DNA from 2 places in the Streptomyces sp. BA2 genome. Region 2 is predicted to be linked to the other one. Evidence: predicted binding sites of a transcription regulator. Region 2 holds the regulator's gene; the other holds the start of a gene.
The links. The regulator HspR, encoded in region 2, represses chaperone genes until heat shock. The targets are predictions, from matches to a motif close to TTGAGNNNNNNNNNCTCAA.
Positions count from the first base shown of each region.

Region 1: the regulator HspR is predicted to act here: its motif matches at 7,167-7,185, upstream of lon (endopeptidase La).

Region 1 is NZ_WSRO01000002.1:6,240,860-6,251,178, forward strand. It holds gene E5671_RS31055 (multifunctional oxoglutarate decarboxylase/oxoglutarate dehydrogenase thiamine pyrophosphate-binding subunit/dihydrolipoyllysine-residue succinyltransferase subunit) at 1-3,316, opposite strand, end outside; gene E5671_RS31060 (HAMP domain-containing sensor histidine kinase) at 3,576-4,661, opposite strand; gene E5671_RS31065 (response regulator transcription factor) at 4,675-5,415, opposite strand; gene E5671_RS31070 (spermidine synthase) at 5,481-6,185, opposite strand; gene E5671_RS31075 (rhomboid-like protein) at 6,338-7,099, shown strand; gene lon (endopeptidase La) at 7,208-9,637, shown strand; gene E5671_RS31085 (lysozyme) at 9,712-10,319, opposite strand, start outside.
Region 2 is NZ_WSRO01000002.1:4,998,698-5,009,016, forward strand. It holds gene E5671_RS25255 (FG-GAP repeat domain-containing protein) at 1-467, opposite strand, end outside; gene E5671_RS25260 (FG-GAP repeat domain-containing protein) at 482-1,813, opposite strand; gene E5671_RS25265 ((Fe-S)-binding protein) at 1,988-4,270, opposite strand; gene dnaK (molecular chaperone DnaK) at 4,604-6,472, shown strand; gene grpE (nucleotide exchange factor GrpE) at 6,469-7,197, shown strand; gene dnaJ (molecular chaperone DnaJ) at 7,239-8,444, shown strand; gene E5671_RS25285 (heat shock protein transcriptional repressor HspR) at 8,446-8,895, shown strand; gene E5671_RS25290 (hypothetical protein) at 8,984-9,499, shown strand; gene E5671_RS25295 (DUF397 domain-containing protein) at 9,496-9,675, opposite strand; gene E5671_RS25300 (DUF5753 domain-containing protein) at 9,677-10,319, opposite strand, start outside.

The DNA of each region.
Region 1 (10,319 bases), 1.2 Mb from region 2:
TCGGGGTGAAGACCACCAGCGGCTTGTGGTGCGGGTTGTGCACCTGCCACCGCAGGAGGTGGAAGTAGTTCGACGGCAGAGTCGGCATCGCGACCGTCATGTTGTTCTGCGCGCACAGCTGGAGGAAGCGCTCGATGCGGGCGGACGAGTGGTCCGGGCCCTGGCCCTCGTAGCCGTGCGGCAGCAGCAGCGTGACGCCGGAGTGCTGGTTCCACTTCTGCTCGGCGGCCGAGATGTACTCGTCCACCACCGTCTGCGCGCCGTTGACGAAGTCACCGAACTGCGCTTCCCACATGACGAGGGACTCGGGGCGGGCCAGAGAGTAGCCGTACTCGAAGCCCATCACCGCGTACTCGGAGAGGAGCGAGTCGTAGACGTTGTAGCGCGCCTGGTCCTCGGAGAGGTACAGGAGCGGCGTGAAGTCCTCGCCCGTCTCACGGTCGATGAGGACCGCGTGGCGCTGACCGAACGTGCCACGACGCGAGTCCTGGCCCGACAGGCGGACCGGCGTGCCCTCCAGGAGCAGCGAGCCGATGGCGAGGGTCTCGCCCATGCCCCAGTCGATCGTGTCGTCCTCGATCATCGAGGCGCGGCGCTGCAGCTGGGGCAGCAGACGCGGGTGGACCGTGACCCGGTCGGGGATGTTGACCTGGGACTCGGCGATCCGCTTGACGACTTCCTGGGTGATCGACGTGTCGACGTTCACCGGGAACTCCGCCTCGGGGGCCGGGACCTCGGCCTCGGCGGGCTGCGAGATGGCCTCGCGGACCTCCGTGAAGACCTTCTCCAGCTGTCCCTGGAAGTCCTGCAGAGCCTGCTCGGCCTCTTCCAGGGTGATGTCGCCGCGACCGATGAGGGACTCGGTGTAGAGCTTGCGCACCGAGCGCTTCTTGTCGATCAGGTCGTACATCAGCGGCTGCGTGAACGCCGGGTTGTCCGACTCGTTGTGACCGCGGCGGCGGTAGCAGATGAGGTCGATGACCACATCCTTGTTGAACGCCTGGCGGAACTCGAAGGCGAGGCGCGCGATGCGCACGACGGCCTCGGGGTCGTCGCCGTTCACGTGGAAGATCGGCGCCTCGATCATGCGGGCCACGTCCGTGGCGTACATGGAGGAGCGCGACGACTCCGGGGCGGCGGTGAAGCCGACCTGGTTGTTGATGACGATGTGGACCGTGCCGCCCGTGCGGTAGCCGCGCAGCTGCGACATGTTGAGCGTCTCGGCGACCACACCCTGGCCCGCGAAGGCCGCGTCACCGTGCAGGGCGACCGGCAGGACCGTGAAGTCCGTGCCGCCCTTGTTGATGATGTCCTGCTTGGCGCGGGTGATGCCCTCGATGACCGGGTCGACCGTCTCCAGGTGGGACGGGTTCGCCGCGAGCGAGACCTTGATCTGCTCGCCGTCCAGGCCGGTGAAGGTGCCCTCGGCGCCCAGGTGGTACTTCACGTCGCCGGAGCCGTGCATGGACTTGGGGTCCATGTTGCCCTCGAACTCGCGGAAGATCTGGGCGTACGACTTGCCCACGATGTTCGCGAGGACGTTCAGGCGGCCGCGGTGGGCCATGCCGATGACGACCTCGTCCAGGCGCGACTCCGCGGCGCTGTCGATGACGGCGTCGAGCAGCGGGATGACCGACTCGCCGCCCTCCAGGGAGAAGCGCTTCTGGCCGACGTACTTCGTCTGGAGGAACGTCTCGAAGGCCTCGGCGGCGTTCAGCCTGCGCAGGATGCGCAGCTGCTCCTCGCGCTCGGGCTTTGAGGCGTGGGTGCGCTCGATGCGGTCCTGGAGCCACTTGCGCTGCTTCGGGTCCTGGATGTGCATGAACTCGATGCCGGTGGTGCGGCAGTACGAGTCGCGCAGGACGCCGAGGACGTCGCGCAGCTTCATCATCGACTTGCCGGCGAAGCCGCCGACCGCGAACTCGCGCTCCAGGTCCCACAGGGTGAGGCCGTGCTCGGTGATGTCCAGGTCGGGGTGCTTGCGCTGCTTGTACTCCAGCGGGTCCGTGTCGGCCATGACGTGGCCGCGGACGCGGTAGGAGTGGATCAGCTCGAAGACGCGGGCGGCCTTCGTGACGTCGTCGTCGTGCGAGGCGTCGATGTCCTTGAGCCAGCGGACCGGCTCGTAGGGGATGCGCAGCGCCTTGAAGATCTCGTCGTAGAAGTCGTTCTCGCCGAGCAGCAGGTTCGCGACGATCCGCAGGAACTCGCCGGAGGCGGCGCCCTGGATCACCCGGTGGTCGTAGGTCGACGTGAGCGTCATGACCTTCGAGATGCCGAGCTTGTTCAGGGTGTCCTGGGAGGTGCCCTGGAACTCCGCGGGGTAGTCCATCGAGCCGACGCCCATGATGACCGACTGTCCGGGCATCAGGCGGGGGACCGAGTGGACGGTGCCGAGGCCGCCGGGGTTGGTCAGCGAGACCGTGACTCCGGTGAAGTCGTCCATGCCGAGCTTGCCGTCGCGTGCGCGGCGGACGATGTCCTCGTAGGCCTGCCAGAACTCGAAGAAGTTCAGCGTCTCGGCCTTCTTGATGCCCGCGACGACCAGCTGGCGGTCGCCGTTCGGCTTCACGAGGTCGATGGCGAGGCCGAAGTTCACGTGCTCCGGCTTGACCAGCGTCGGCTTGCCGTCCTTCTGCACGAAGGAGTAGTTCATCGACGGCATGGCCTTGATGGCCTGCACCATCGCGTACCCGATGAGGTGCGTGAAGGAGATCTTCCCGCCGCGGGCGCGCTTGAGGTGGTTGTTGATGACGATGCGGTTGTCGAAGAGCAGCTTCACCGGGACCGCGCGGACCGACGTCGCCGTCGGGACCTCCACGGAGGCGTTCATGTTCTTCGCAACAGCGGCGGCGGGGCCGCGCAGCGTCACGTACTCGGGTCCTGCCGGTGCCTCCGTCGCGGGCTCCGCCTTGGCGGCGGGCTTCGCGGCGGCGGGCTTGGCGGCGGGGGCCGGAGCGGCGGCCGCGGGCTTCGCAGCCGGAGCTGCGGGCGCGGCGGACGTGGCGGGCTCCGCGGGTGCGGCCGGAGTGGCGGCGGGTGCGGCAGGAGCTGCGGGGGACGTGGTGGCCGCAGCCCCCGCGGCTGCGTCACCCGCCGGCTTGGCCGGGGCAGCGGCAGGTGAGGCGCCCGCTCCCGGCTTGTAGTCGGCGAAGAAGTCCCACCAGGCTCGGTCGACCGAGTTCGGGTCCTGGAGGTACTGCTGATAGATCTCGTCGACGAGCCACTCATTGGGACCGAAGGCAGCAGCAGGGTCCTTGCCCTGACCGTCTTGGTCGGTCGAGATGCTCGAGCTACTGGGGGACTGTGACGACACGGCGGTAACCGCCCTCTTCCGCTTCACAAGGTGATGGACAGCGGGAATTAAGGCTACGCCTCCATCGCCGTCAGGTGCAGACCGGCCCCGTCATCCGTCGCGTAAGTCACATTGGATGGGGGGTTTCGGTGGCGTAAATGGCGGGAAACAAGCGAGGTTCCGGATCGCCGGTAGGCCGCGCGGGCCGTGCCCAGCGCGGTGGCGTCACCCGGGCGCGCTTCCGATGCGCCCGCGAATCGCTTCCGTTTCGAACCCTACGTCAACTTCGTAGTTCGGGCAGGCCCGGAAGAGTGACCTGGATGCGGCAGCCCCGAGGGGATTCAGCCACACCGATGTGCCCGCCGTGCAGATCGACCGCCCAGCGCGCGATGGCGAGCCCGAGCCCGGTGCCGCCGTCGCTGCCGGGGCCCGATGGAGGCGTGTTGGCGTGGCTGCCGCGGTTGAAGCGCTCGAAGACCCGGTGCCACTCCGACTCCGGGATGCCGGGGCCCTCGTCGAGGACTTCCAGGTCGAGGGACTCGGGGTAGAGGCCGCGCCGGGCGCGCACCGTGACGCGGCCGTGCGGCGGGCTGTGCTTGACCGCGTTGTCGATGAGGTTGGCCACGACCTGGTGCAGGCGCTCGGCGTCCGCGTGCGCGGTCAGCTCGGGCGGCGTGACGTCCAGGTGCAGATGCACGTCCGTGCGCGTGTGGCTGCCGGAGCCCGACGCGATGCCCGCGCGCGCGGAGGCCACCATGTTGGCCTCCTTCAGGACGCCCGACAGATAGGGCCACACTTCGAAGCGGCGGGCACGCAGCGGTACGACGCCGTTGTCCAGGCGGGAGAGGTCGAGCAGGGTCTCCACAAGCCGCCCGAGCCGCTCCGTCTGCTTCAGGGCCGTACGCATGGTCTCGGGGTCGGCGGCGGAGACTCCGTCGACGACGTTCTCCAGGACCGCCCGCAGCGCCGCGATGGGGGTGCGCAGCTCGTGCGAGACGTTGGCGACCAGCTCCTTGCGCTGCTGGTCCTGGGCCTCCAGGTCGTCCGCCATGCGGTTGATCGTGGTGGCCACGTCGCCCAGCTCGTCGCGGCGGTCGGCGCCGCGCACCCGGCGCGTGTAGTCGCCGTGCGAGACGGCGCGCGCCACGGAGTTCATCTCGTCCAGGGGCGCGGTGAGGCTGTGCGCCACGAACTGCGTGATCAGCAGCGTGGCGATCACGGAGAAGACGGTGATGAAGCGCAGTTCCGTCTCCGTCTTCATCGCCACCATCAGCAGACCCGTGGTGATGAAGACCGAGACGACCACCAGCGTGCCGAGCTTGGTCTTGATGGAGAACGGCCGCAGCCCGCCGAAGGGACCTGTCATCGGACGGCTCACCTCAGGGGGTCGGGGTCTCCAGGGCGTACCCGACGCCGTGCACCGTACGGATCCGCTCGGCGCCGATCTTCCGGCGCAGTGCCTTGATGTGGCTGTCGACGGTCCGGGTGCCCGACGCGTCCGCCCAGTCCCACACCTCGGCGAGCAGCTGCTCGCGCGAGAGCACCGCACGCGGCGTGTTGGCCAGGCAGACGAGCAGGTCGAACTCCGTCGGCGTCAGATGTACGTCCTCGCTGCGGACCCTGACCCGCCGCTGGGCGTGGTCGATCTCCAGCTCGCCGAGCCGAAGGATGCCGCTGCGCGGGGTGGTCGCGGCAAGGGCGGCCCGCTCGACCCTGCGCAGCAGGACGTGCACGCGGGCCGCGAGCTCCCGCATCGAGAACGGCTTGGTCATGTAGTCGTCGGCGCCGACGCCGAGCCCGACCAGCATGTCCGTCTCGTCGTCACGCGCCGTCAGCATGAGGACCGGAACCGGCCGCTGGGCCTGCACCCGACGGCACACTTCAAGCCCGTCGAAGCCCGGCAGCATGATGTCCAGGATCAGCAGATCGGGCTGCCAAGCCTGCGCGGTGTCGACCGCGGACGGGCCGTCGCCCGCCGTTTGCACTACGAAACCCTCGGCGCGTAGCCGGGCGGCGATGGCGTCGACGATCGTCGGGTCGTCCTCGACCACCAGAACCCGGCGCTGGGCGCCTGGCATCGCCGCCGTCGCACCGTTGTGGGAGGTGTGTGTCTGCTCCATCGCCCGCCCCTGACACTGATCGCTTGTGTTCGGTCAGCAGGGTACGGGTCGCGAAGGCACCTCGGCTACGCAGCCCTTACGCCGAGATGAACCACGTCGGGTACGCCTCGGGCAACGGGGATCTCTTCCGTCCGTACCGACTGGAACCCGGCATTCCGTAGAGCGAAGTCGAAAGCGGACGAGGGTTGGGCGGACCACACGGCGAGCACTCCGCCGGGGTTGAGGCGAGCCTGACAGGCCGCCAGACCGGCGGGAGAATAGAGGGAGTTGTTGTCCTCCGTCACCGTCCAGTCCGGGCCGTTGTCGATGTCCAGACAGAGCGCGTCGTACGTTTTCGGGGTGCTGTCAGGGGCGTCGGCGCCGGAAAGGTGCGCCACGAGGTCTGTGTGCAGGATCTCCGTGCGCGGATCGGCGAGCGCGGCACCGGAGAGCCCGGCCAGCGGGGCATCCGCGCCTGCGAGGTGCCAGTCGATGATGGCCTGCTCGCGCTCCACGACCGTGATGCGGCCCCAGCGCGGGTCGGCCGCCGCGTGGGCGAGGGAGAAGCCGACGCCCAGGCCGCCGATGAGCAGCGCGGGCTCCCTGGGGTCGTCAAGGGCGTCGTACGCCGCGTCGACGAGCAGCCGCTCCGAGCGGCCGTCCGAAGTGTCCATGAGGAAACAGCCGTTGGCGATGATCTGCAGAAGCGCACCATGGCGCCGCAGTACGACTTCGCCGTACGGCCCCTCGCGCCGGTCGATGACGACGGGGGTGGTGATGTCGGTGTGCATGGCGGCCAGCGTATGACCGGCGGCGGTGCGGCCAGGGGTGGACGGGAACCGGGGCCTTCAGGTTGCTGTGATCCGTGTCTCACGTGGCGCGGGTCATAGACAGTGCCGGAAAGATCGGCAAAGGGTGGACATGACGGAAGGAGCGTCTCACCTTGAACCTGAGCGTGTCGGCTGCCCCCACGGCGCCCGAGGAGACAGCCCCGCCCGGCCTGGACGCCATTCCCCGGCAACGGGAACGCCCTGCCGAAGTGACCGCTCCCGAAGTGACCGCCCCCGAGGGAGCCGCACCGCCCCGTCGGCGCCCGCACCTCTGGCGCCTCCTCCCGACCCCCACGGGCACGCCCTTCACGTTCGGCTATGCCGTGGTCCTCGCCGTGACGTCACTCCTGACCACGTACGCGGACCCGTCCCTCATCTCGGCCCTGCACCGGCACTCCAGCACGGACGTCGCGCACCTGACGCAGGAGCCGTTCCTCGTCCTGGTGGCCAGCGCGCTGTGGATCGCGGGCGGCATCGCTTCGCCGTACGCGATCGGCTTCCTGCTCGTCCTCACGGCTCTGGAGCGCCGCATCGGGGCGCTGCGCACGGCCGGCGTCTTCCTGCTCGGGCATGTCGTCGCCACCCTCGCGACCGAGGTCCCGGTCGGCCTCTCGGTCCTCGCGGGCCACCTGCCGGACAGCTCCCTGCACCGTCTCGACTACGGCATCAGCTTCGGTGTCGCGGCGAGCGTCGGGGCGCTGGCGGGCCTCTTCAGGCCGTGGCTGCGGTGGCTGGTGCTCGCCGGGTTCGGGGGAATGCTGATCGACGACCTGATCGCGTTCACGGACCCGATGACGAACTGGGGTCATCTGCTCGCGCTTTCGATCGGCGTCGCCACGTGGCCGCTGGTGCGACGGTGGCGACGGGCCGCCTGATCACCTCGTATCGAACTGATCGCTCACAGCGAACATCCTTCGGGGAACATTCAAGGACTCACGTGCATTGAGTCCACATAGCTCAACTTGAATGCCGAAGGGGAGATCATGTCTGCTGAGTCTGCTCAGTCAAACGCGTCCACGCCGCTGACCCTGCCCGTGCTGCCGCTCGACGACGAGGTCGTCCTGCCCGGCATGGTGGTTCCGTTCGACTTGTCCGACACCGAGGTACGCGCCGCGGTGGAGGCCGCCCAAGCGGCCGCACGCTCCAGTGGAAGCAGCAAGCCGCAGGTCCTTCTTGTTCCGCGCATCGACGGGACGTACGCGGCGACAGGCGTCCTCGGCACCGTCGAGCAGGTCGGCCGCCTCTCCGACGGCGACCCCGGCGCGCTCATCCGCGGCCGTGGCCGCGTGCGGATCGGCGCCGGGACGACCGGGCCCGGTGCCGCGCTCTGGGTGGAGGGCGTCAAGGTCGAAGAGACCGTGCCCGACCCCCTGCCGGGGGTGGTCGCCGAGCTGGTCAAGGAGTACAAGGCACTCGCCACCAGCTGGCTGAAGAAGCGCGGTGCCTGGCAGGTCGTGGACCGCGTCACGCAGATCGACGACGTCTCCGCCCTCGCCGACAACTCCGGATACTCCCCCTTCCTCTCCACCCAGCAGAAGATCGAGCTCCTGGAGACCGACGACCCGGCCGCCCGCCTGAAGCTCGCCACCGAGCAGCTGCGCGAGCACCTCGCCGAGCAGGACGTCGCCGAGTCCATCGCCAAGGACGTCCAGGAAGGCGTCGACAAGCAGCAGCGCGAGTTCCTCCTTCGCCGCCAGCTCGACGCCGTGCGCAAGGAGCTGCGCGAGATCAACGGCGACAGCAAGGACGCAGCTGAGGAGTCCGACGACTACCGCACCCGCGTCGAGGCCGCCGACCTCCCCGAGAACGTACGGGAGGCCGCCCTCAAGGAGGTCGACAAGCTGGAGCGGTCCAGCGACCAGTCGCCCGAGGGCTCCTGGATCAGGACCTGGCTCGACACCGTCCTCGAACTCCCGTGGAACGAACGCACCGAGGACGAGTACGACATCAAGGGCGCCCAGAACGTCCTTGACGCCGAGCACGCGGGCCTTGAGGACGTGAAGGAGCGCATCACCGAGTACCTCGCGGTGCGCAAGCGGCGCGCCGACCGCGGCCTCGGGGTCGTCGGTGGCCGTCGTGGCGGCGCGGTGCTCGCCCTGGTGGGGCCTCCGGGTGTCGGCAAGACGAGCCTCGGCGAGTCCGTCGCGCACGCCATGGGCCGCAAGTTCGTGCGGGTCGCGCTCGGCGGCGTACGCGACGAGGCGGAGATCCGCGGACACCGTCGTACGTACGTCGGGGCGCTGCCCGGACGCATCGTGCGGGCCATCAAGGAGGCCGGGTCCATGAACCCGGTCGTGCTCCTCGACGAGATCGACAAGGTGGGCTCCGACTTCCGCGGCGACCCGGCAGCCGCCCTCCTCGAAGTCCTCGACCCGGCGCAGAACCACACCTTCCGTGACCACTACCTGGAGGTCGAGCTCGACCTGAGCGATGTCGTCTTCCTGGCGACGGCGAACGTCCTCGAATCCATCCCCGAGGCGCTGCTCGACCGCATGGAGCTGGTCAGGCTCGACGGGTACACCGAGGACGAGAAGGTCGTCATCGCCCGCGACCACCTGCTCCCGCGCCAGCTGGAGCGGGCCGGTCTGGAGACGGACGAGGTCACCCTGGACGAGAGCGCGCTGCGCAAGCTCGCGGGGGAGTACACCCGGGAAGCGGGCGTACGGAACCTGGAGCGGTCCGTCGCGCGGCTGCTCCGCAAGGTCGCGGCCCAGCACGAACTGGGGGAGCGGGAGCTGCCGTTCACGGTGACGGACGAGGATCTGCGCGGGCTCATCGGGCGCCCGCACCACGTGCCCGAGTCCGCCCAGGACCCGGCCGAGCGGCGCACGGCTGTGCCGGGTGTGGCGACCGGGCTCGCGGTCACCGGCGCGGGCGGTGACGTCCTCTTCGTCGAGGCGTCGCTCGCCGATCCGGAGACCGGCGCCGCGGGACTGAACCTGACCGGTCAGCTCGGCGACGTGATGAAGGAGTCCGCGCAGATCGCGCTCTCCTTCCTGCGCTCGCGCGGCGCCGAACTGGAGCTGCCCGTCGCCGACCTGAAGGAACGCGGCGTGCACATCCACTTCCCGGCGGGCGCGGTCCCCAAGGACGGGCCGAGCGCGGGCGTCACCATGACGACCGCCCTCGCGTCGCTGCTCAGCGGCCGTCTCGTCCGTACGGATGTGGCCATGACCGGTGAGGTGTCGCTGACCGGGCGGGTGCTGCCGATCGGCGGCGTCAAGCAGAAGCTGCTCGCCGCGCACCGCGCCGGGATCACCACGGTGATCATCCCGAAGCGGAACGAGGCCGATCTGGACGACGTGCCCGCGGAGATCCTCCAGAAGCTGGACGTGCACCCGGTGACCGATGTCCGTCAGGTGCTCGAACTGGCCCTGACCGAGGCCGAGGTGAGGATTCCGGCCGCCGCGTGACGGGGGCGGCCGGTGAGTGAGGGCCCGGAGCCCCCGAAAGGGGGTTCCGGGCCCTCGCGCCACTACGTGCGTGCTCAGCCGTTGGCGAGCGCCACGACCCTGTCCAGGGCGCCGTTGAACTTGTTGTGGTCCCCGACCGTCGGGCCCGTCGACGTGTACTGCCACATCGTGTGGAAGCCCCAACCGGCGGGCAGCTCACCCGGAGAGGTGTTGTAACGCGCGATCCACAGCGGGTTGTTGACCGCGAAGCCGCCGTAGTTGCCGGTGCACTGCTTCCACCAGCTGGTGGCCGTGTAGATCACCGCGTGCCGCCCGGTGCGCGCCTTGTACTGGTTAAGGAAGTCACGGATCCAGGTGACCATCGCGGACTGTGACTTGCCGAAGCAGGCCGCCCCGTACGGATTCCACTCGATGTCGAGCGCGCCCGGCAGCGTCTTGCCGTCGCGCGACCAGCCGCCGCCGTTGTCCACGAAGTAGTTGGCCTGGGCGGCGCCGCTGGAGGTGTCGGGCGTCGCGAAGTGGTAGGCGCCGCGGATCATGCCCACGTTGTACGAACCGTTGTACTGCTGGGCGAAGTACGGGTTCTTGTAGTACGTGCCCTCGGTCGCCTTGACGTAGGACCACTTCACGCCGCTGTTCCAGAGCGTCGACCAGGCGACGTTGCCCTGATGGCTGCTGACGT
Region 2 (10,319 bases):
GCGCCACCGAACAGGGCGAAGGTCCTGGTGTCCGGGTACTTCCCGCGTGAGCCGATCAGGTCGGTGAAGCCGTCACCGTCGAGGTCGGCTCGGAGCGGTTCGCTGAAGAAGCCCTCGCCCTCGCCCTCGCCCTCGCCGTCGTCGCCCTCGCCGTCGTCGCCCTCGCCCTCGCCGTCACCGTCCGGAACCCGTACCGGCGACCCCGTGAGGAGACCCTTCGCGGAGCCGTAGACGACGGCGAGTTCGATGTCGGACCGGTCCGCGTCCGGGCCCTCGAAGTCGACCTCCGCCGCGTAGTCGTCGAACCCGTCCCCGTTGAAGTCCCCGGTGTCGGGGTCCTTCGAGGCCTTGCCGACGGCGGGCGAACTCTTGAGCGGAGGGCGGACCTCGCTACGGGCGCTGCCCTCGTCCGTGGCGCCTCCGCATCCGGCGAGCAGAGCCGTCGTACAGCAGAGGGCAAGACCCATACGCCGCAGCGCCCTCACGCACCGTCCCCCAGGGCCAAGAACTCCTGTGTGGAGAAGGTGAGCCGAGGCTTGCGCGCGACCAGGTCGCCCTTCACCCCCGGATACACCCCCACCGTGTCCTCGCCGTCTCCCCGGTACGTACGAAGGACCAGATCGGCCCGCTTGTCCCCGTCGAAGTCCGCGATGGCGAGGACCTGGGTCGTGCCCTTGGCCGAGGGGGCCACGATCGCGGTGGCGTTCGTGCCGAGGCCCGTGGCCCGTCCCCTGAACACCCGCACCTCACCGGCGCCGCCGCCACTCCCGCCGCCGCCCTCGCTCAGGACGAGCTCGCTCAGGCCGTCCCCGTCGAAGTCGCCCGCGTCCACGGCCACGTTCTTCGCCTCGAGCGTGGAGCGCAGGGTGCCGGGCACGTCGTAGCGCAGGGCGACTCCGTTCGGGCCCGCGATGGCCGCGTCCGTCGCCGCCCTGCCCTTGCCGAAGCGTCCGAACGCGGTGTCCGTGCCGGACGGGAAGAGCACCCCGGTCTCGGCGGGGCCCTTCGGGCCGCCCATGACGAGGGCCCCGGCCGCGGTGCCGGACGCGCCCGCGGCCTTGCGGACGAGGAGGTCGTCGTAGCCGTCGCGGTCGACGTCCGTGGCCTTGCCGGTGACGAGGTCGTTGCCGGGTGCGGCAAGCGGCTTGCCCGCGGCGCGCGGGGCGCCGGTCCGCTTGAAGGGACCGCGCAGGAAGGTCAGCCGGGCGCCGCTCGCGTGCAGGACGAGGTCGTGTCCGCCGTCCCCGTCGAAGTCCCCGCACACCGGCTGGTCGGACCAGTCGTTGCCGATGCGGGACTGCTTGGGCACCCGCACCTTCACGGCCTTGCCCGTCAGGCCCTGGGGTGAGCCGAAGAGGATCTGCAGCGGGACGGGCGGCTGGCCGATGCCGTCGTACGGCGGGTCGGTGGAGACCAGCAGATCGGTGAACCCGTCCTTGTCGAGGTCGCAGGAGGCCTCCGACTCGAAGGCCGCGGGCAACTCACCCTTCGTACGCGCCCCGTTGGTCTGCGCACTCAGCAACTGCCGCGCCCCGGGCCGCAGTCCGCTCTTCGACCCGTAGACGACACCGATGCCCGCGTCGTCGCCATGGCCGCTGTGCACGAGGTCGTCGAGTACGAGGTCGGGGGCGCCGTCACCGTTGAAGTCGTCCTCGACCTTGCTGCCCTTGCCGCGGGGGACGGGCTCCTGGGGAGTTCCCTTGCCCGCCATGCTGACGGGCCGGTGCCGTGCGTCGGGCCTGTCCGCCTCGTCGTTGCCGCCGCCGCATCCGGCGAGCAGCAGCGCACAGCTGACGACGGCCGCCGTGCCCACGGCACCGCCGCGTCTGACGCCACGTATGCCACGTGTCCCGGCACTCCGCATGCCCATCACCCACCCCGACCGCCCCGCCCGACAACAACCAGCACATGATGCCCCCCTCCCCCTCCACACGAAAGGCCGGTCCCGCCCTGAGGGCGGAACCGGCCTGAAGCCGTACGGCTTTCGCTACTTGACCGGCTCGGGCTCCGGCTCGTCCGCGGTCTCGGACTCACCTGCGGGGTCCACCGGCGTCTTCACGGAGTCGAGCAGCAACTGCGCGACGTCCACGACCTGGAGGGACTCCTGGGCCTTGCCGTCGTTCTTCTTGCCGTTGACGGAGTCGGTGAGCATCACCAGGCAGAACGGGCAGGCGGTCGACACGATGTCGGGGTTGAGGCTGAGCGCCTCGTCGACCCGCTCCGTGTTGATGCGCTTGCCGATCCGCTCCTCCATCCACATCCGCGCGCCACCGGCGCCGCAGCAGAAGCCGCGCTCCTTGTGGCGGTGCATCTCCTGCTGGCGCAGGCCGGGGACGGCGGACATGATCTCGCGCGGGGGCGTGTAGATCTTGTTGTGCCGGCCCAGGTAGCACGGGTCGTGGTAGGTGATGAGGCCCTCGACGGGCGTCACCGGGATCAGCTTGCCCTCGTCGATGAGGTGCTGGAGCAGCTGCGTGTGGTGGATGACCTCGTAGTCGCCGCCGAGCTGCGGGTACTCGTTGCCGAGCGTGTTGAGGCAGTGCGGGCAGGTCGCGACGATCTTCTTCGCGGTCTTCGGCTTGGCCGACTCGGGCGTGACCTTGCCGTCGTCGTCGAGCTCCTCGCCGAACGCCATGTTCAGCGCCATCACGTTCTCCTGGCCGAGCTGCTGGAACAGCGGCTCGTTGCCCAGGCGGCGAGCGGAGTCACCGGTGCACTTCTCGTCGCCGCCCATGATCGCGAACTTGACGCCCGCCATGTGGAGCAGCTCGGCGAAGGCCTTGGTGGTCTTCTTGGCCCGGTCTTCGAGGGCGCCCGCGCAACCGACCCAGTAGAGGTACTCGACCTCGGTCAGATCCTCGATGTCCTTGCCGACGACCGGCACCTCGAAGTCGAGCTCCTTGAGCCACTCAAGGCGCTGCTTCTTGGCGAGACCCCAGGGGTTGCCCTTCTTCTCCAGGTTCTTGAGCATCGTTCCGGCCTCGGAGGGGAACGCGCTCTCGATCATCACCTGGTAGCGGCGCATGTCGACGATGTGGTCGATGTGCTCGATGTCCACCGGGCACTGCTCGACGCAGGCGCCGCAGCTGGTGCAGGACCACAGGACGTCGGGGTCGATGACGCCGTTCTCCTCGGCGGTGCCGACGAGGGGGCGCTCGGCCTCGGCGAGAGCGGCGGCCGGAACGTCCTTGAGCTGCTCCTCCGTGGCCTTCTCGTTGCCCTCCATGTCCTTGCCGCCGCCCGCGAGGAGGTACGGGGCCTTGGCGTGCGCGTGGTCGCGCAGCGACATGATCAGGAGCTTCGGGGAGAGCGGCTTGCCGGTGTTCCAGGCGGGGCACTGCGACTGGCAGCGGCCGCACTCGGTGCACGTACTGAAGTCGAGGAGCCCCTTCCAGGAGAACTGCTCGACCTGGCTGACACCGAAGACGGCGTCCTCGGCCGGGTCCTCCCAGTCGATCGGCTTGCCGCCGGACGTCATGGGCTGGAGCTCGCCGAGCGTCGTGGAGCCGTCCGCGTCGCGCTTGAACCAGATGTTCGGGAAGGCGAGGAAGCGGTGCCAGGCGACGCCCATGTTCGTGTTGAGCGCGACGGTGATCATCCAGATGAAGGACGTCGCGATCTTCACCATGGCGAAGAAGTACGTGAGGTTCTGCAGCGTGGAGAGGTCCATGCCGCCGAACCACGAGACGAACGGGTACGAGATGAAGAACGACGCCTCGTAGCTGTCCACGTGGTGCTGGGCACCCTCAAGGGCGTGCAGCGTGAAGATGCAGATGCCGACGATGAGGATGACGGCCTCGACGAAGTACGCCTGGCCCTTCTTGGAGCCCGCGAACCGGGACTTGCGGCCCGGCTTGTCGGGGTTGCTCAGCTGCCGGATGACGATCAGCGTCAGGATGCCGAGCACCGTCATCGTGCCGATGAACTCGACGAAGATGTTGTACGGCGCCCACTCGCCGATGATCGGCAGCATCCAGTCGGCCTTGAAGAGCTGGCCGAAGGCGTTGACGATGGTCAGGAGCAGCGAGAAGAAGCCCACCGCCACGAACCAGTGCGCGACGCCGACGACGCCCCAGCGGTTCATGCGGGTGTGGCCGAGGAACTCCTTGGCCACGGTGACGGTGCGCTGCACGGGCTGATCGGTGCGGGTGCCTGCCGGGACGGACTGGCCGAGCCGCATGAACTGGTAGATCTGCACGATGGCACGGCCGAACAGCGCGACGCCGACCGCGATTAGGACCAGCGACACGATGATCGCGGCGAGTTGCATTTGGGGGCTCCTCGGGCCTGCGAGGCGAACTATTACTAAGCGGTAACTTATGCAGTCCGTCTGAGACTACCCACTTACTCAGCCGCACTGTAGCCAGCGAGGCGGTGATCTGCGTCGCTCAGGCAACCCTGCGTTGCGGCTTCGCTGGGCCGACATCTGTCTGCGGGCCGGTTGTGGCTGGTCGCGCAGTTCCCCGCGCCCCTGACGGGGCCTGGTTGCGCGTAAGGGCTGGATAAGAGTTGAGCCCCCTCGACTCAGTTCTGTTGACGCCAGCGCAGCCGTCATGCATTGTTGAGTCAGATCCACTCAAGAGTTACATCTGGAGGAACCGAAATGGCACGTGCGGTCGGCATCGACCTGGGCACGACTAACTCTGTCGTCAGCGTTCTTGAAGGCGGCGAGCCCACCGTCATCACCAACGCCGAGGGCGCCAGGACCACGCCGTCCGTCGTCGCCTTCGCGAAGAACGGCGAGGTGCTTGTCGGCGAGGTGGCCAAGCGCCAGGCGGTCACGAACGTCGACAGGACCATCCGCTCGGTCAAGCGCCACATGGGCACTGACTGGAAGGTGGACATCGACGACAAGGGGTTCAACCCCCAGCAGATCTCGGCGTTCATCCTGCAGAAGCTGAAGCGCGACGCGGAGTCGTACCTGGGCGAGAAGGTGGCCGACGCGGTCATCACCGTCCCGGCGTACTTCAACGACTCGGAGCGCCAGGCCACCAAGGAGGCCGGCGAGATCGCGGGCCTGAACGTCCTGCGCATCGTCAACGAGCCGACGGCCGCCGCTCTGGCGTACGGCCTCGACAAGGACGACCAGACGATCCTCGTCTTCGACCTCGGTGGCGGCACCTTCGACGTGTCCCTCCTGGAGATCGGCGACGGCGTCGTCGAGGTGAAGGCCACGAACGGCGACAACCACCTCGGTGGTGACGACTGGGACCAGCGCGTCGTCGACTACCTGGTCAAGCAGTTCAACAACGGCCACGGCGTGGACCTGGGCAAGGACAAGATGGCGCTCCAGCGCCTGCGCGAGGCGGCCGAGAAGGCCAAGATCGAGCTGTCCTCCTCCACGGAGACCACGATCAACCTGCCCTACATCACGGCGTCCGCCGAGGGCCCGCTGCACATGGACGAGAAGCTCACGCGCTCCCAGTTCCAGCAGCTCACGTCCGACCTTCTGGAGCGCTGCAAGACGCCGTTCCACAACGTCATCAAGGACGCGGGCATCCAGCTCTCCGAGATCGACCACGTCGTTCTCGTCGGTGGCTCGACCCGTATGCCCGCCGTCGCGGAGCTCGTCAAGGAGCTGACCGGCGGCCAGGACGCCAACAAGGGCGTGAACCCGGACGAGGTCGTCGCCATCGGCGCCGCGCTCCAGGCCGGTGTCCTCAAGGGCGAGGTCAAGGACGTTCTGCTCCTCGACGTGACCCCGCTGTCCCTCGGTATCGAGACCAAGGGAGGGATCATGACGAAGCTCATCGAGCGCAACACCACGATCCCGACCAAGCGCTCCGAGATCTTCACGACGGCCGAGGACAACCAGCCGTCCGTCCAGATCCAGGTCTACCAGGGCGAGCGCGAGATCGCGGCGTACAACAAGAAGCTCGGAATGTTCGAGCTCACGGGCCTGCCGCCGGCCCCGCGCGGTGTCCCGCAGATCGAGGTCGCCTTCGACATCGACGCCAACGGCATCATGCACGTGACGGCCAAGGACCTCGGCACCGGCAAGGAGCAGAAGATGACCGTCACCGGCGGCTCCTCGCTGCCGAAGGACGAGGTCGACCGCATGCGCCAGGAGGCCGAGCAGTACGCGGACGAGGACCACAAGCGCCGCGAGGCCGCCGAGTCCCGCAACCAGGGCGAGCAGCTCGTGTACCAGACGGAGAAGTTCCTCGCGGACAACGCGGAGAAGGTCCCCGGTGACGTGAAGACCGAGGTCGAGTCGGCCGTCGAAGAGCTGAAGGAGAAGCTCAAGGGCGACGACACGGCGGAGATCCGCACGGCCACCGAGAAGGTCGCGGCCGTCTCGCAGAAGCTCGGCCAGGCCATGTACGCGGACGCGCAGGCCGCCGGTGCCGAGGGCGCTGCCCCGGGTGCCGAGGGCGGCGAGGCTCCGAACATGTCCAAGGAAGACGACGTGGTCGACGCCGAGATCGTCGACGACGAGAAGCCGAACGACACGAAGGGCGGCGCCGCATGACCGAGGAGACTCCGGGCTTCGGTGACAGCACCGAGAAGCCCGACGTCCCCTCCGGCGCCACCCCTGATGACGCGGCGCCGCAGGCCGCCGAGCCCTCCACCGAGGAGGGCCCGGCGGCCCCGGCCGGGGACGCAAGCAATGCGAGTCAGCAGACTCAGTCGGCTCAATCGGCTCAGGACGTGGGCCTGATCGCCCAGCTGGACCAGGTGCGTACGGCGCTCGGCGAGCGCACGGCGGACCTCCAGCGGCTCCAGGCCGAGTATCAGAACTACCGCCGCCGTGTGGAGCGGGACAAGGTGACGGTCAAGGAGATCGCCGCGGCGAACCTCCTGTCCGAGCTTCTCCCGACCCTCGACGACGTCGGCCGCGCCCGTGAACACGGCGAGCTGGTCGGCGGCTTCAAGTCGGTCGCGGAGGCCCTTGAGACGGTCGTCGCCAAGATGGGCCTCCAGCAGTTCGGCAAGGAGGGCGAGCCCTTCGACCCGACGATCCACGAGGCCCTGATGCACTCGTACGCGCCCGACGTCACCGAGACGACGTGCGTCGCGATCCTGCAGCCGGGGTACCGCATCGGCGAGCGCACCATCCGCCCCGCGCGGGTGGCCGTGGCCGAGCCGCAGCCGGGCGCGCAGACGGTCAAGGGCGAGGCCGAGACCGCCACGTCCGCGGACTCCGCCGACGCGGCGGAGGACAAGGAGACCGGTGGCGGCCCGGACGAGGGCTGACATGACGGAGCTGTTGTGAAGCGAGAGGAGGGACGTCGGGGATGAGCACCAAGGACTTCATCGAGAAGGACTACTACAAGGTCCTCGGCGTCCCCAAGGACGCCACCGAAGCCGAGATCAAGAAGGCGTACCGGAAACTCGCACGCGAGAACCACCCGGACGCCAACAAGGGCAACGTCAAGGCGGAGGAGCGCTTCAAGGAGATCTCCGAGGCGAACGACATCCTCGGCGACCCCAAGAAGCGCAAGGAGTACGACGAAGCGCGTGCTCTCTTCGGCAACGGCGGCTTCAGGGCCGGTCCCGGAGGCGCGGGCGGCGGCGGTTCGTTCAACTTCGACCTGGGCGACCTCTTCGGAGGCGGCGCCCCGGGCGGTGGAGCGGGCGGCGCCGGCGGCGGCTTCGGGGGCGGTCTGGGTGACGTCTTCGGGGGCCTGTTCAACCGAGGCGGCGCGGGCGCGGGCGGCGCGGGCACGCGTACGCAGCCCCGGCGCGGCCAGGACATCGAGTCCGAGGTCACGCTGAGTTTCACGGAGGCGGTGGACGGGGCGACGGTCCCGCTCCGGATGTCCTCCCAGGCTCCCTGCAAGGCCTGTTCCGGCACCGGCGACAAGAACGGCACACCGCGCGTGTGCCCGACGTGCGTAGGTACGGGCCAGGTGACGCGGGGAGGAGGCGGCGGATTCTCTTTGACCGACCCCTGCGTGGACTGCAAGGGCCGCGGGCTCATCGCCCAGGACCCCTGCGAGGTCTGCAAGGGCTCGGGCAGGGCGAAGTCGTCCCGCACGATGCAGGTGCGGATCCCCGCGGGCGTATCGGACGGCCAGCGCATCCGCCTGCGAGGCAAGGGCGGCCCCGGTGAACGGGGCGGTCCGGCAGGCGACTTGTACGTGGTCGTGCACGTCGACACCCACCCGGTCTTCGGCCGTAAGGGCGACAACCTGACGGTGACGGTTCCGGTGACGTTCGCCGAGGCGGCACTGGGCGGCGAGGTGAAGGTCCCCACCCTGGGCGGCCCGCCGGTCACCCTGAAGCTGCCTCCGGGCACCCCCAACGGTCGTACGATGCGGGCGCGGGGCAAGGGCGCGGTCCGCAAGGACGGTTCGCGGGGCGATCTGCTGGTGACGGTGGAGGTATCGGTCCCGACCTCCCTCTCCGACCCGGCGAAGGAAGCCCTGGAGGCCTACCGCGAGGCGACTGCGGACGACGATCCGCGGGCAGAACTGTTCCAGGCCGCGAAGGGAGCATGAGATGGACGGCCGTCGTCGAAATCCGTACCAGTTGACCGACGAGACGCCGGTCTACGTCATCTCAGTGGCCGCCCAGCTTTCGGGCCTCCACCCGCAGACCCTGCGCCAGTACGACCGCCTCGGCCTGGTCTCCCCGGACCGCACGGCGGGCCGCGGCCGTCGCTATTCGGCCCGCGACATCGAACTGCTGCGCACGGTGCAGCAGTTGTCGCAGGAAGAGGGCATCAACCTCGCCGGCATCAAGCGCATCATCGAGCTGGAGAACCAGGTCGCCGCGCTGCAGGCGAGGGTGGCGGAACTGTCCTCGGCGGTGGAGGGCGCGGCTACGGCGATGCAGCAGCGCGAGGCGGCGGTGCACGCGTCGTACCGCCGCGACCTGGTGCCGTACCAGGACGTGCAGCAGGCGAGCGCGCTGGTGGTGTGGCGTCCGAAGAGGACGACGGAGCAGTAGCCCTCACTAATATGTGGGCGTAGGGGCCGGGAGGCAGGACCTCCCGGCCCCTTTCGTTTCTGCTGGGGAAAGCGGGGGTGGGTTCGCCATGGCCATGGTGGGACTTTTCTGGATCGCCGAGGGCGATGTGTACGTGGGCGCGAAGCCGTCGGGCCTCGCGGCGGGGGTACGCCTGACGCCGGAGGGCGTGGTGGCCCTGGGCGACAAGCAGTCGGCGTTCTACCCCTGGGACGAGGTGCGCGCCCTGACGGTCGAGGACGCCCCGGTGAAGTCCCTCAAGCGCCAGGTGGGCGTCCTGGTGGACATGGCCCTCACGGTGGGCCTGGGCGGCTCGGACGACGCCCCGGCGATGACGGTCCGTCTCGCGAGGCCGGAGTCCGAGGAAACGGAGCTGACGGCGTACGTAGCAGCGGCAACTGGCTACTCCCAGACGGAGCACGACCTCTCCCTCACGCTCCTGACCCACATGACGAAGGGCGAGGCAACGCTCCGCACGACGCTGGCGGCGATGGCGGAGTGGGGCCGGGCACGGGAGGGGGGCTCGCCCCGGGCGGCGGATCGGGAGAGGCTGCTGCGGGAGTGGGGTGGCGGGGACCCCGCCTAGCGCTCTCCGGAGAGGGCCTTCAGCAGCGCGGCGAGGGGCCCGGGGGCGGTGGTCAGGATGGTGTCCGGGGTGTCGCTTTCGCGCAGGCGGATGGTTCCGTCGGGGGCGGTGGCTATGTAGAGGCAGTTCGCCTGGTCCTCGCTGAATGTGGACTTCTGCCAGTCGAGTTGGGGCATGTCAGATCTCCTGTAGGCCATAGAGCAGGTGCTGGATCAGACTCAGGGAGTCACGTGAGTCGTGGGCGGACGCGGGCACTTTCGGGTCCAGGGGCGGCAGGGCTGTGGAGGAGAGGCGAGCGAACCGCGTCGTGTACTTGTCCACCGCCTCGCGCTCGTGCACGTAGAGAGAGGACGCCGGGGTCTCGACGAGGACGGTCTCCAGCGCAGCCCCGTGTGAGCCGACCAGCAGGAACGGGGTGCTGAAGGCGGAGAGCCCCTCTGCCGTGAACGGCAGTACCTGGATGGTGACATGGGGCAGTTCGGCCATGCGGATCAGGTGCAGCAACTGTTTGCGCATCACTGCTGTGCTGCCGAATCGAACGTGCAGCGCGGCCTCGTGGATGACCGCGTGCAGGGTCGGGGGCCGTTCTTGGGCGAGGATCTTCTGCCGTTCCATCCGGAACTGGACCGCACGCTCGAGTTCGCTCGTGGAGCGCTCGCTCTGGCTGGACCTGAAGATCGAGCGCGTGTACTCGGCGATCTGGAGAACACCGGGGATGAACAGTGACTCGTACGAATGCAGAGCATCGGCAGCTGCCTCCAGCTCTGCGAGGTCCAGCACGGGTTGATCGAGGACCTGCCGGTACGCGGTCCACCAGCCC